DNA from 3 places in the Peribacillus simplex NBRC 15720 genome. Region 2 is predicted to be linked to each of the others. Evidence: riboswitches for the same ligand, from Rfam matches in the RefSeq annotation. Region 2 holds a riboswitch; each other region holds the start of a gene.

Region 1 (4,293 bases), 1.2 Mb from region 2:
AACAGGGTGATTAAAGTTTGGAACATCATGATCCCCTCCTCCTCTAAGATTTAAACCAATCTTAAAGGATGAAACCCATACCAGAACAAGACCTTATTTGAAGAATTCTTCAACAGCCTCACTCTGTTCACTTGCCCTGAAATGGGTTTCATACTGTACAATATAAAAAAAGAAAAAACGGTGATACCATGACAAATATTAAAGAAATTGCTCAATGTGCTGGTGTATCTGTCTCAACAGTGTCTCGTGTATTGAATGATCATCCTTATGTAAGCCCCGATAAAAGAAAGAGCGTTTTAGAAGCCATCGATCGTTTGAATTATTCGAGAAACATCAACGCCATTCATCTTTCAAAAGGCAAAACTAATCTTATCGGCATCATCATCCCCTTCAACAATCACCCATATTACGGGGCAATCGTTAACGGAATCACTAAACAGGCAAATGCAATTGGCTGTCATATAGTCATCTTTCAAACCAATTATGACAGAGAGAAAGAAATCCAGGCTTTGAATATGCTGCAAATGAAGCAGCTCGATGGCATTATCGTTTGTTCAAGGATTTCGGAAATAAAAATCTTTTTGGATTATCAAAAATACGGACCGATCATCTTATGTGAAGATACAGCCCAGGCTGAATTCTCATCCATCAGCATTGATCATTATGCAGCTTTCTCCTGTGCACTTGAGTACGTGATTGCAAAAGGATATAAGAAAATTGGATACAGCCTTGGCCGTAAAAAGAGCAGAAATAGTTCTCATCGTACAAAGGCCTTTAACGATATCATGAATAAACATCAACTGATAAACAATAAAGAATGGCTGTTTGAAGGCAGTTACCACATTAAAGACGGTGAACAATTGTTTCAGGAATGGAATTCAATGTCAGATAAACCTGAAGCCATAATCATCACGAACGATGACACGGCGGCAGGCTTCATTCTTACCGCTAAGAAATCGGGTATAAGGGTACCGGAAGATGTGGCCATTCTCGGCTTCAATAATGATAGCCTTAGTGAAATGCTCGACATCACGACCATTTCCTTACCGCTGGAATGGATCGGGAAAATGGCAGTGGACTTATTTGAGAATCCTGAAGTGGTCAAACATGTAAAACTAGAATACGCTCTAATTAAAAGGAGGACCGTCTAGTTATCAGGATGCTTTATTTTAGTATATCGACATTTGAATTCTTCATTACTGCCATCATTCAATAACTAGGAAAAAATAACCACACAAAATAATCATTGCGATATCCTAGAAGTTATTTTATAATTTTGATATAGTAAAGTTTACTCAGTTACTAGCAATCTACTAGCGATTGCATGAATTTCATGAGTACAATCGTCCGACGTCATTTACAAGCTGGCGCAACGATTTTAGAAAATTGAATACTTCCTCATTTACCGATGAGTTAGAGGCTGCAGCTTATAAAAGTAAAACGGACGAGATTCTGGAAAATTAAAGACTCCGTTTGAAAGGATAAGTTGCCGAAGTTAGGGTATATTCCATGTATATTCTTGCTGGCGGTGTTACCGAACAGGAACACCACTGTCACGTTTTTTCAAAAAGCGTGGGGAGCTATCTTCGGAAGGATAAACGGGTTTATTATAAACAGCCGTCGATCTTTTTCGACTGCTGTTTTTTTATTTTTCGTTCCCTTCCAATAAAAAGGAGTGTAACATCAATTGTCAAATTCACAATCAGCATCAAGCCCTACTGAACTTAAAAGGAGCCTGAAAGCGCGTCATTTAATGATGATTTCATTAGGTGGAACGATTGGAACAGGTTTATTTTTAGCAAGTGGCGGTGCCATTCATTCAGCCGGTCCCGGCGGTGCCTTGGTGGCATACGCGATCATCGGCATCATGGTTTATTACTTAATGACAAGTCTTGCAGAAATGGCAGCGTTCATGCCAGTGGCCGGTTCGTTCCGGGTCTATGCATCCAAATTCGTCGATCCGTCTTTCGGTTTTGCGATTGGTTGGAACTACTGGTATAACTGGGCAATCACCATTGCCGCTGAATTAGCAGCCGTTGTCTTAATTATGAAGTTCTGGTTCCCGGATAGCCCTTCATTTATCTGGAGTGCCATTGCGTTAATCACTATGTTTCTTATCAATTACATGTCAGTTAAAGGTTTCGGGGAAACAGAATTCTGGTTTGCCATGATCAAAGTCGTGACAGTCGTCATTTTCTTGATCACGGGTGTTCTGATCATTCTCGGAATCATGGGTGGGAATGACCCAATTGGTTTTTCCAATTTCACAATGGGCGAAGGTCCCTTTAACGGAGGGTTCTTCACGATTCTAGGCGTATTCATGGCTGCCGGCTTTTCATTCCAAGGAACGGAATTGCTTGGAGTGACTGCTGGTGAAAGTGAAGATCCAGAAAAAAATATCCCTAAAGCGATCAGATCCGTTTTCTGGCGCATCCTCTTGTTCTATATTCTTGCAATTTTCGTTATTGGAATGATCATTCCGTTTACGGATTCACGTTTATTGAGTCAAGATGTTGCCGTAAGTCCATTCACGCTTGTATTTGAACGTGCTGGCCTTGCATTTGCTGCATCCATCATGAACGCGATAATTTTATCGTCCGTACTCTCTGCCGGTAACTCTGGCATGTACGCTTCAACCCGTATGCTATGGGACTTGGCACGGGATGGGAAAGCACCGAAATTCCTTGGCAAGTTAGATAAAAGAGGAGTACCCGTAAATGCACTTATCGTGACTTCTTTAGTTGGCTGCGTTGCATTCTTAGCTTCGTTTTTCGGGGATGGCGTCGTTTATATCTGGTTATTGAATGCTTCAGGCATGGCGGGGTTCGTCACCTGGGTCGGAATTGCGATTGCCCATTATCGGTTCCGCAAAGCCTACGCAGCTCAAGGCCTTGATATGAATGCTTTACCATACCGAGCAAAAGGCTTCCCATTCGGGCCTATATTCGCACTTGTCCTTTGTATTATCATTATCATCGGACAAGGGTACCAAGCTTTCAGCAGCGATGGGATCGACTGGAATTCAATGTTTGTTTCCTACATTGGCTTGATTCTATTTTTCGTCCTATGGTTCGGCTATAAAATTAAGCATAAAACGAAAATCATTCCCCTTGAGGAATGTGACCTCAAATCAAAATAATAAGCAAAGGACCTGTTCTTCTCTAATCGGAGAAGAACAGGTCCTTTTTTTCATTTCAAATGATAAACACGGCATTCATATGGACGCAGGGGTTTGCTGGAGATTCCTTCTTCCTCCTGATCATAATTGCCGATCAGCCTTGTGGCAGAATAAGCATGCAGCTCCTCAGGCAAAGTAAAGGAGGCCTGCTCTTCTTTAAAGTTGCATAGTACCAACAGCTTTTCTTCTTCAAACGATCTCGTATAGGCAAATATTCGTTCATCATCTGGCCAAAGCAGTTCAAAACGGCCGTAAACGACGATTTCATGTTTCTTGCGTAATTGGATAAGCTTTTTATAAAAATGAAAAATGGAATTCGGATCATTGTAGGCCTTTTCTGCATTAATCTCGGGAAAATTGGGATTAACCTTAATCCAAGGAGTCCCATTCGTGAATCCTGCGTTCCGGGAGTCATTCCACTGAATCGGTGTCCTCGCATTATCCCTGCTGCGGGCGTGAATGGCTGACATCATCCGCTCTTTTGACCAGCCATGTGAATTGACGAATTCGTCATATGAATTCAATGTTTCGATATCCCGGTATTCATCAATGCTCTCAAATGCAACATTGGTCATGCCCAGCTCTTCCCCTTGATATATATAGGGTGTCCCTTGAAGCAAATGAAGGCAAGCCGCAAGCATCTTTGCGCTTTCAATACGATACTTTCCATCATTACCAAACCTTGAGACAACCCGGGGCTGATCATGGTTGTTCCAGTATAAACTGTTCCAGCCATCCCCCTCCAAACCAGTCTGCCATTTGGAGAGTATTCGCTTTAAATCGGTTAGCTTCCATTTATCGTTACTCCATTTACCTTCCGGTCCGCTCCCCAGATCCATATGTTCGAATTGAAAGACCATATGTAGCTCACCACGATCTTTACCTGTGAACAATTGCGCTTCCTCCGGTGTAACGCCTGGCATCTCCCCAACCGTAATCACGTCATATCTAGAAAGTGCCCGTTGATTGATTTCCTGTAAAAACTCATGTATGCGTGGCCCATTCAGGAAAAAGGGGCTTCCATCACCATACAGCTTTTCATGATGAACGGCTCCATCTGAATAGCTTTGATCTTTTGAAAGGAAGTTGATGACATCCATCCGGAAGCCATCGAC
Region 2 (4,293 bases):
AGATATGCCAAACAAGGAAAATCAACGTTATGATTCCAGTTACACGTTGAAGCATGAACATCCAGTTACGGAAGAATCCAAATCTCCCTAAATTGTTTTTTGCTGTAAAGGCAATATAAATTCCGTACACAGCATGGAAAAGGATTGGTAGATAGATGACGACCCATTCAACCAAAATCTTTACGGGCGTAAACTCAATTAAATGAACTGCCCCATTAAAAGTTTCTTCTCCTTTTGTTGCCATAAAGTTTACCGATAAATGAAAAATTAGGAATAGACCAATTGGAATTACTCCTAGAAGTGAATGAAGCCTGCGATTCCCAAACTCACGATTCTTTGCCACTAAGTGCCCCCCCTTAATTTGTGAAAAATCATGCAAAGATAATCTGGTGGCTACCTTTTATCTCCGCGTGAAAATAAAGTATAGAGTCAGAAAACTCCCCTATACTCCCTTTACAATTATGTGACATGTCCATTTTACTCCTGACTTCTATGTGCGTCAAGAAAACGGATACAAGAAATCTCTTTTTCAGAATAGATTTTATTGGATTAAATTGTCTATTTTTTATTTGTCAAGTTGATATTTTGGAGAAATTACTAATTAATCTATTAATATCCCGATATAATTTCTCATTTTTTTCCAATTACTATTTAAATAAATAAAAAACAGTATAATTTGCAAAAGAAATACGTTTATAATAGATTTACAGAAAGAGGCGATAAACTATGAAAAAAAATATTGCTGCTGCGATAGAAGAAGAGATTCAAGCTGAAGAAATTCAAACTGAAGAATTCCAAGTGCCAGCTTTCGGATACGAATTAATCAGAGAAGTTCTATTGAACGATATTCTCGGAAAAGACTCTAATCAAATCCTCTATTGGGCAGGTAAACAATTAGCAAGAAAATTCCCATTGAATGGCGATCAGGAAGTGATTGAATTTTTCCAAAGCGCTGGATGGGGCAATCTGGAAATCATGAAGTATACGAAACACGAAATGGAATTATCCCTGACGGGCGAAATAATCAGCCGCCGCCTGGATTTACACCCTGATTGTCACTTCCAACTTGAAGCCGGTTTCCTTGCCGAGCAGTTTACACTGCAAAAAAAATTCCTCAGCGAATCAACGGAAGAAATCAAACGCCGCGCAAAAAAAGTGATATTCACCATCCAATGGGATCCCAGAGATCCAATCTAATATGCCCTTAAAACAGACTTACCCTTTTTACCGGAAGTCTGTTTTTTATTGGACTCCTTACACTTAAGCTAGCACATTTGCATGCTGACCAAGTTTAAATGCTTCATGAAGAGATTCAACCGCCTTCACCATTTCCTTTTCATTGACGACAGTCGAAACTTTAATTTCCGATGTGCTGACCATTTTCACCTGGATTCCTGTATTGGCCATCACTTCAAACATCTCGGCAGCCACTCCTGGGTTAGATACCATACCAGAACCGACGATCGACACTTTGGCCAACCCACTCTCCGTTTCGACTCGATCGAATCCCAATTGTTCTTTATTATTTTCCAGCACGATCAAGGCCGCTTCTGTATCTTCACTTTTTGTGGAAAAAGATAGATTGGTCGTATCCTCGGCAGTCATGCTTTGAATGATGATGTCTACATTAATCCGGTTTTTCGCAAGTGTCGTGAAAATTGTGGATAGTGCACCAAGTGATTGGGGCAAACCATATATTGTGACCCTCGTAATACTGTCTTCAAAAGCAATGCCTCGTACAATTAAGTTTTCTTCCATAGTTGCTTCCTCCTCAATGATCGTTCCTGATTCTCTCTCCATGCTTGAACGGACTTCAAGCGGAATTTGATAATTTTTTGCATATTCGACAGCCCTTGGATGAAGGACGCCCGCCCCCAGGTTGGCAAGTTCCAGCATTTCATCGTAAGAAATGGATTGGAGTTTTCGCGCGCCTTTTATGTAGCGTGGATCCGTTGTGAAAACACCCGTTACATCGGTATATATATCACATCTATCCGCATTCAGCGCTGCAGCGATGGCAACCGCCGTCGTATCGGAACCACCTCGCCCTAAGGTAGTGATTTCCCCATTTATATCGTTCCCCTGGAAACCGGCTACGACCACTATTTTCTTCTCCTGAAGCTGAGCTTGGATCCTTGAAGCATCAATGTTTAAAATCCGGGCATTCCCATGAACGGATTCCGTTTGCATGCCAGCCTGCCAGCCAGTATACGAAATAGCTTCATATCCTTCTTCAATCAATGCCATCGTTAACAGGGAAATCGTTACCTGTTCCCCAGTAGTCAATAGCATATCCATTTCCCTCTTGCTCGGGGTTCCGGAAATATCCCGGGCCATGGAAACCAATTGGTCCGTTGTTTTCCCCATAGCTGAAACAACTACGACTACCTCATTTCCATTCTCCGCTTCCTCGATTACCCGATTGGCAACATTTTTGATTTTTTCTACGCTACCGACGGATGTTCCGCCGAATTTTTGAACGATTAATGCCATCCTCATGCACCCTCTCTAGTTTTTAGGCAATAAAAAAAGCAATGAGAAATATCTCATTGCTGTGATCACATATCTAATACTGTAAACACAGTGAGATAGCTCTCCAGGGTATAAACCCTGACAATCCGCCATTTATTAAATGTCGGACCAGGAAAACAAGGTATGAGTCTTGTCTTCCTTCGGCGTCATCCCCTTTCAAAACCTTTCATGGAAGCTCATACTTCTCCAGGTTTTTACTCTTGAATTCCGCACCTCTATCAGCACTTTTAAGTTGTCTAGTTAAAAATTCCTTTTAATCATAGCATAGAGATTTATCGGTAGCAAGATTATTCTTGTAATTTTCTAACGATTCCCTCGGCTACCCCTTTTGGCATGCCAGCTTCCATGATTTCTTCGGCCGTTGCCTCTTTGATTTTCTTCAATGATCCAAAATGCCTTAATAATTGCTTCCTTCGTTTTTCCCCGACTCCTGGAATATCATCAAGCTGGGAGTGAACTGCATTTTTCCCGCGTAGCTGGCGATGAAACGTAATCGCGAACCGATGCACTTCATCCTGAATTCTTTGCAATAGGTAAAATTCCTGGCTCCGTGAATCAAGAGGTACGAGTTCAAGAGGATTTCCGATCATCAATTGCGATGTCCTATGCTTTTCATCCTTAATGAGGCCTGAAAGTGGTATATCAAGGCCCAATTCATTTTCCAGAATATCCCGAACGGCTTCCACATGTCCCTTTCCGCCATCAATGATGATTAAGTCCGGAAGCGGCAGCCCTTCTTTCAATACTCGTGAATACCTTCTTCTGACCACTTCACGCATCGATCCATAATCATCAGGCCCCTGGACCGTCTTGATCTTATATTTACGGTACTCCCTTTTTTCCGGCTTCCCATCAATGAACACGACTAAAGCGGAAACAGGGTCACTTCCCTGGATATTGGAGTTATCGAAAGCTTCAATTCGATGCGGGGTGTAGATACCCAGTTGGTTCCCGAGGTTTTCCACCGCATTGATCGTTCTTTCTTCATCCCTTTCAATCAAAGAGAATTTTTCCTGAAGGGCGATGGAGGCATTTTTATTCGCCAATTTAAGCATGTCTTTTTTCGCTCCCCGTTTCGGGTGAATCGTTTTGACACCAAGCAGCCCTTCGGCCATTTCGGCATCCACTGATTCAGGCAGCAAGATTTCCTTTGGTTTAAAGTGGTTCGTAATCTCGTAAAACTGACCGAGGAATGTAAGAAGTTCCTGTTCGGGTTCATCGTAGACCGGAAAAAGTGAAACATCCCTTTCTATTAATTTACCCTGCCGGACAAAAAATACCTGAACGCACATCCAGCCTTTATCATAGGCAAAGCCAAATACATCCCTGTCGATGAAATCGGTCGTCATCATTTTTTGCTTCTCCATCGTAATATCGATGTGGGCAATCTTGTCACGGAACTCCTTGGCCCTCTCGAAATCGAGCTCTTCTGATGCCTCCAGCATTTTTTCAGTCAGTTCTTTTTTTATTTCAGTATGCCCGCCGTTCAAGAACCGGTTGATATCATCCACCATTTTTTTATATTCCTGTTCCTCTACTTCATATACACATGGGGCCAGGCACTGGCCAAGGTGATAGTATAGACAAACGCGATCCGGTAAAGTATTGCATTTTCTTAGGGGATAGATGCGGTCGAGCAATTTTTTCGTTTCGTTAGCTGCAAAAGCATTCGGATAAGGACCGAAATATTTCCCTTTGTCTTTTTTGACCTTTCGGGTAATGATTAAACGTGGGTGGCGTTCCGCAGTCAGCTTGATGAAA
Region 3 (4,293 bases), 2.0 Mb from region 2:
CTATCCCCACGAGCAGGTACGTTTTGCCCCGGCTACCGTTATAATAAAACCATATAAAAAATGGTCAACCAGAAATATTTTCTGGCTGACCTTATAATACGAAAGGGGCAGGTTAGTTGCACAAGGATTATTTATTATCGTTGAAGAATATATACTCCTAAATAGTACAGGTTGAGGAGAGATATAGGTGGATAAAGGCAAATTAGAGTTAATAAAAGTTGTGAGTTTAGCTGTAATTGCAATTAGTTAAGCAATAATAGCTTGGAGTATGGGTAAAGTTGTTAATTACTTGTATGACTTAGTTATGTTATCAGGAAATGGCTAATTCTTTTCTTTCCTGTTAGGCCTTTTTAATGTGAAAAGACTTTTAATGAGGTCTCGCCACATAGCCATCAAGTTAAAATTCTATAAATCCCTCTTGGGCTCATTAGAAAAACACATAAATCTTTTTTTCGTTTGGGGTCGACTTGTTTTCTTAGCTTGATGGGCATGGGTTACCGACACCATTACGAGGAAAACATACTATAAGCAAATTTTGACATAAATATCCCCAACCATACTTGAAATTTTCCCTTCATACGGCTCTCCAGTATCTTCAATCCGTGACTGATTGCGTTAATTTCCCTGAATGGATTTGATTATGACATTTTCGGTACAAGTGTTTCCATTGTCGCGCCGCCATTATCTATACCATCTTGGTTTTTCTTTTTGCTCTTATCATTCTAAATCTTTAAGTGCTCAAATATAGTGCATTTCTACTTTGTTTGAGAACCGTATATCTCGCATGAATCCGCGAGGAGGCTTTGAACTAATTCATTTCTTCCGTTCGTGTGTCCGTTATCCGGTATAGTTCAATAATAGAGAAAGGGCTTTTTAGAACAAAGTAATTAAGTGATAAGTAAAAAAAGTGGATATAAATTATTGAAAATAAAAGTTTTTAGAGCTCATCTAATTTGTTTCTCTTTATATTAACTATTAGCGCAATAACCGCGTTCTTGTTGACAAAAAGGCTTTTTTTTAGAAGTGCTTGTCTATGCGATTGTTTTATAAGAAAAGTGGATTTACAACTAAACAAGAGCCCTATTTCAATGAATTAGTGGAAGGGTTTGAAGGACAAAAAGAAATTAATGAGTTAAAGGAAAACGCGGTGAATTAAAGGTCAGGCTATATAATTAATGTTGGTTCAGTTGACGCAATAATATCTTTAACTTTATTATCTCTAGCTATTTCTACTAGCTTTAATTCCTGAGTCGTGATCGATTAGAAAGCAGTGCACTTCTTTCGGAGTTGCACTGCTTTTTAAAATTTCTCCAGTTTATATGATTATTAATTAGGAAATCTGTATCCCAAGACTCGCTAAATGAATCATTAGTTTATTTATCTAACAAAATTGCTTCTACGTTACTAGGGGGTAGAGCTATTTGTAGTGCTCTTTTTTCTTCATAGTTTAAAGGGACCAATGGTAAGCGGACACCTCCAACATTTAACCCCCGCATATTTAATGCTGATTTTACCGGTGCTGGGCTTGGTGCAGCAAATAATGCTTTCATAATTGGAAGAAGGGTACGATGTGTAGTAGCGGCACCATGGACATCACCATTTTTAAAGCTATTGATCATTTCTTGCATTTCATTACCAATTATGTGTGAAGAAACCGAAACAATGCCTGTTCCGCCGATGGCTAAAACCGGTAATGTTAACCCGTCATCGCCGCTGTACAGTGTAAAATCACTAGTTGTTTTGCTTATGATTTGTGCCATGGCATCTAAGTCACCACTTGCTTCTTTTACTGCCACAATATTGTTAATTTTTGAGAGACTAACAATCGTCTCTACTGACATGTTTACAACACTCCGTCCTGGGATATTATAAAGCATTACCGGTAATGATGTTGAATGGGCAATAGCATTAAAGTGCTGAAATAATCCTTCTTGAGACGGCTTGTTATAGTAGGGGGTAACGAGCATAATTCCGTCGACTCCTGCTGCCTCTGCTTGCCTTGTTAAGCTGATAGAAGCTTTCGTGTTATTTGAGCCAGTTCCAGCTATGACTGGAACTCTTCCATCAACAATTTCTACAACAATTTTGAATAAATCTACTTTTTCTTCTGCAGTTAATGTTGGAGACTCTCCAGTTGTACCAGCTATAACTAAACCATCAGAACCATTAGCAATTAAATAATTTACTAAAGTTCGCGTAGCATTAAAATCAACCTCATTATTATGATTAAATGGGGTAACCATTGCGGTTAAAACTTGGCCAAAATTCATAACTTCACACCCTTTTGTATAATTTTTTTAAAAAATTCAGAGGTGGTTAGGGCCTTTCAGGAGTAAACGCAAAAAAGCAACAACGAGGATTCGCTGCTGCAGTAGAAACAATATTTATCAAAAAAATGTTTCCGCGCGTAAGATAGCCCTCCATATAGTTTCCTATATGACAGTCCTGTATTTATTCAATAGCAGAACCAGCTTCAAGAACATGAGATTCTTTCCGCTTCGGCAAATTCCCCTTTCCACAATAGTCATAGGATCTCATTCTCCTCAAAATGTGTACTAATGGTCTTTGCTCCTCTATCCTCACTTCAAAAAGTATGAAGTAAGAAAATATTTAATTGACTGTAATATAACAGGGAATCCTTTTTATTGCAAGGCAAATTTTGAAGTTTTTTTTAAGAATACATGGATAATCGATGGAAATGGCTACAGTATTGGGTTGGATTCATCTTTTTTAGTTATTATGTAAACTCAATATAATAGTTTTATAAAACAAATTGTATGAAAAGTTTCACCCTTTTATAGTCAGTATTTACAATTGATATATCTTATAGAAGGGAATTAGTATTTACCTTATGAACACCTAGAATAATAATCAAGGAGGGGGAGGATAACATGACTAATGCAAAACTAACAAAGGAAAGAAAAGATATGAAAATTCGTGATGTTTGGGAAGCAAGAAATCGAATCGCTTAAATTGTAAGTAGAACTCCATTGATTCAATCTACTATACTATCAGAAAAAACTGGCCGTCCTGTTTTTTTAAAGCTTGAAAATGTTCATGAGGTTGGAGCATTTAAAGTAAGGGGAGCCGCCAATAAGATACTCAGCTTGAGTGAAAAGAAAAAAACGTGGGGTTGCAACTTTTTCAACTGGAACCATGGTATTGCTGTAGCATATGTGGCAAAAAAAATAGGGATTGATGCTGTTGTATGCATTTCAAATCGAGTACCAAAAGCAAAAATAGATTCATTAAAAAGACTGGGAGCTCAAATTGAGATAGTTGGTGATAGCCAAGATGCCGCAGGAGAGCGTTGCTATGAGCTGGAAAGAGGGAAAGGATTAACGGTGATTCAATTTGATGATCCTCACGTCATGGCTGGACAAGGGACAATTGGCTTGGAATTGTTAGAGGATCTTCCTAATCTAACAGATGTAATTGTTCCCCTTTCAGGTGGTGGGCTTCTCTCCGGAATTGGCTTGGCATTAAAGTGGATTGATCGGTACTTTCCAGAATCTCTAACGGTATTTAAGAAGTGGGAGGGAAAAACCGTTCAAAATGCCGTTGGCCCCTTACAGTAACTATGCGATAATTGCCTTTTTACTGATGGTGCTGGTTGGTATTTGGTTCAATCCCAGTACCCGGATTTCCTTGGTTGTCGGGATCGTTTTCCTAGCCTTGGTCGCAGCAAGTTATTACATACTGAAAATGGATAAACGAACACCATTGGATGTTAAATCCGATGATGATATTTCCAGTTAAGAAGCCTCGTGCCATTTCAATAAAAAGATGAGTGATACGAGTTATTCTATTATAAGGATTTAGGGACATCATCTTGTTTAAGGAAATTTAATCTACGTTCATTACTCTAGCTATGCCGAGTGTGTTTCACATTAGTTAAATATAATAGACACTAATTAAAGTTGTGCATAAATTGTGGACAAAACAAAGAGAGATAAAGAGAGATCTTCATCCCTCAGGTATTTTCCCCAACTTGTGCATGGCTTTTTTTTGAGGAAGAAAAGAACAGTTATTGTAGAAAAATGCTCAATAAAGGTATGGAGTATTAACTAACTGATTCATGACTTCTATGTAAATGTTGTTGGGATATAATTTGTAAAATATGAACGGTTTATTTTGCGCATATAAGCTCTTAAAGATTTTTAAGTATAATGTTGAAGAGAAATGATTATATTGATGTAGCATGTGTTCTGGAAATCGAATGTTTGTTTTTGAACTTTAATTCACCTAATTTTATCAAATTAAAATGAATATCGATAGGAAATTACGAAAAAT

Evidence for each region. Region 2 has a riboswitch for lysine ahead of BS1321_RS20160 (aspartate kinase). Riboswitches for the same ligand answer to the same signal wherever they lie in the genome.
Region 1: another riboswitch for lysine. It lies ahead of BS1321_RS14250 (amino acid permease); the one in region 2 lies ahead of BS1321_RS20160 (aspartate kinase).
Region 3: another riboswitch for lysine. It lies ahead of dapA (4-hydroxy-tetrahydrodipicolinate synthase); the one in region 2 lies ahead of BS1321_RS20160 (aspartate kinase).

What each region holds. Positions count from the first base shown of each region.
Region 1 covers NZ_CP017704.1:2,986,110-2,990,402, reverse strand. The annotation lists gene BS1321_RS14255 (LacI family DNA-binding transcriptional regulator) at 189-1,151, shown strand; lysine riboswitch at 1,407-1,591, shown strand; gene BS1321_RS14250 (amino acid permease) at 1,688-3,139, shown strand; gene BS1321_RS14245 (glycoside hydrolase family 13 protein) at 3,190-4,293, opposite strand, start outside.
Region 2 covers NZ_CP017704.1:4,176,316-4,180,608, reverse strand. The annotation lists gene BS1321_RS20170 (succinate dehydrogenase cytochrome b558 subunit) at 1-343, opposite strand, end outside; gene BS1321_RS20165 (YslB family protein) at 727-1,197, shown strand; gene BS1321_RS20160 (aspartate kinase) at 1,261-2,493, opposite strand; lysine riboswitch at 2,582-2,758, opposite strand; gene uvrC (excinuclease ABC subunit UvrC) at 2,820-4,293, opposite strand, start outside.
Region 3 covers NZ_CP017704.1:573,546-577,838, reverse strand. The annotation lists gene BS1321_RS28470 (hypothetical protein) at 1,034-1,156, shown strand; gene dapA (4-hydroxy-tetrahydrodipicolinate synthase) at 1,374-2,270, opposite strand; lysine riboswitch at 2,406-2,584, opposite strand; gene BS1321_RS02590 (threonine ammonia-lyase) at 2,991-3,578, shown strand; partial or broken gene BS1321_RS02585 (amino acid permease) at 3,538-3,759, shown strand.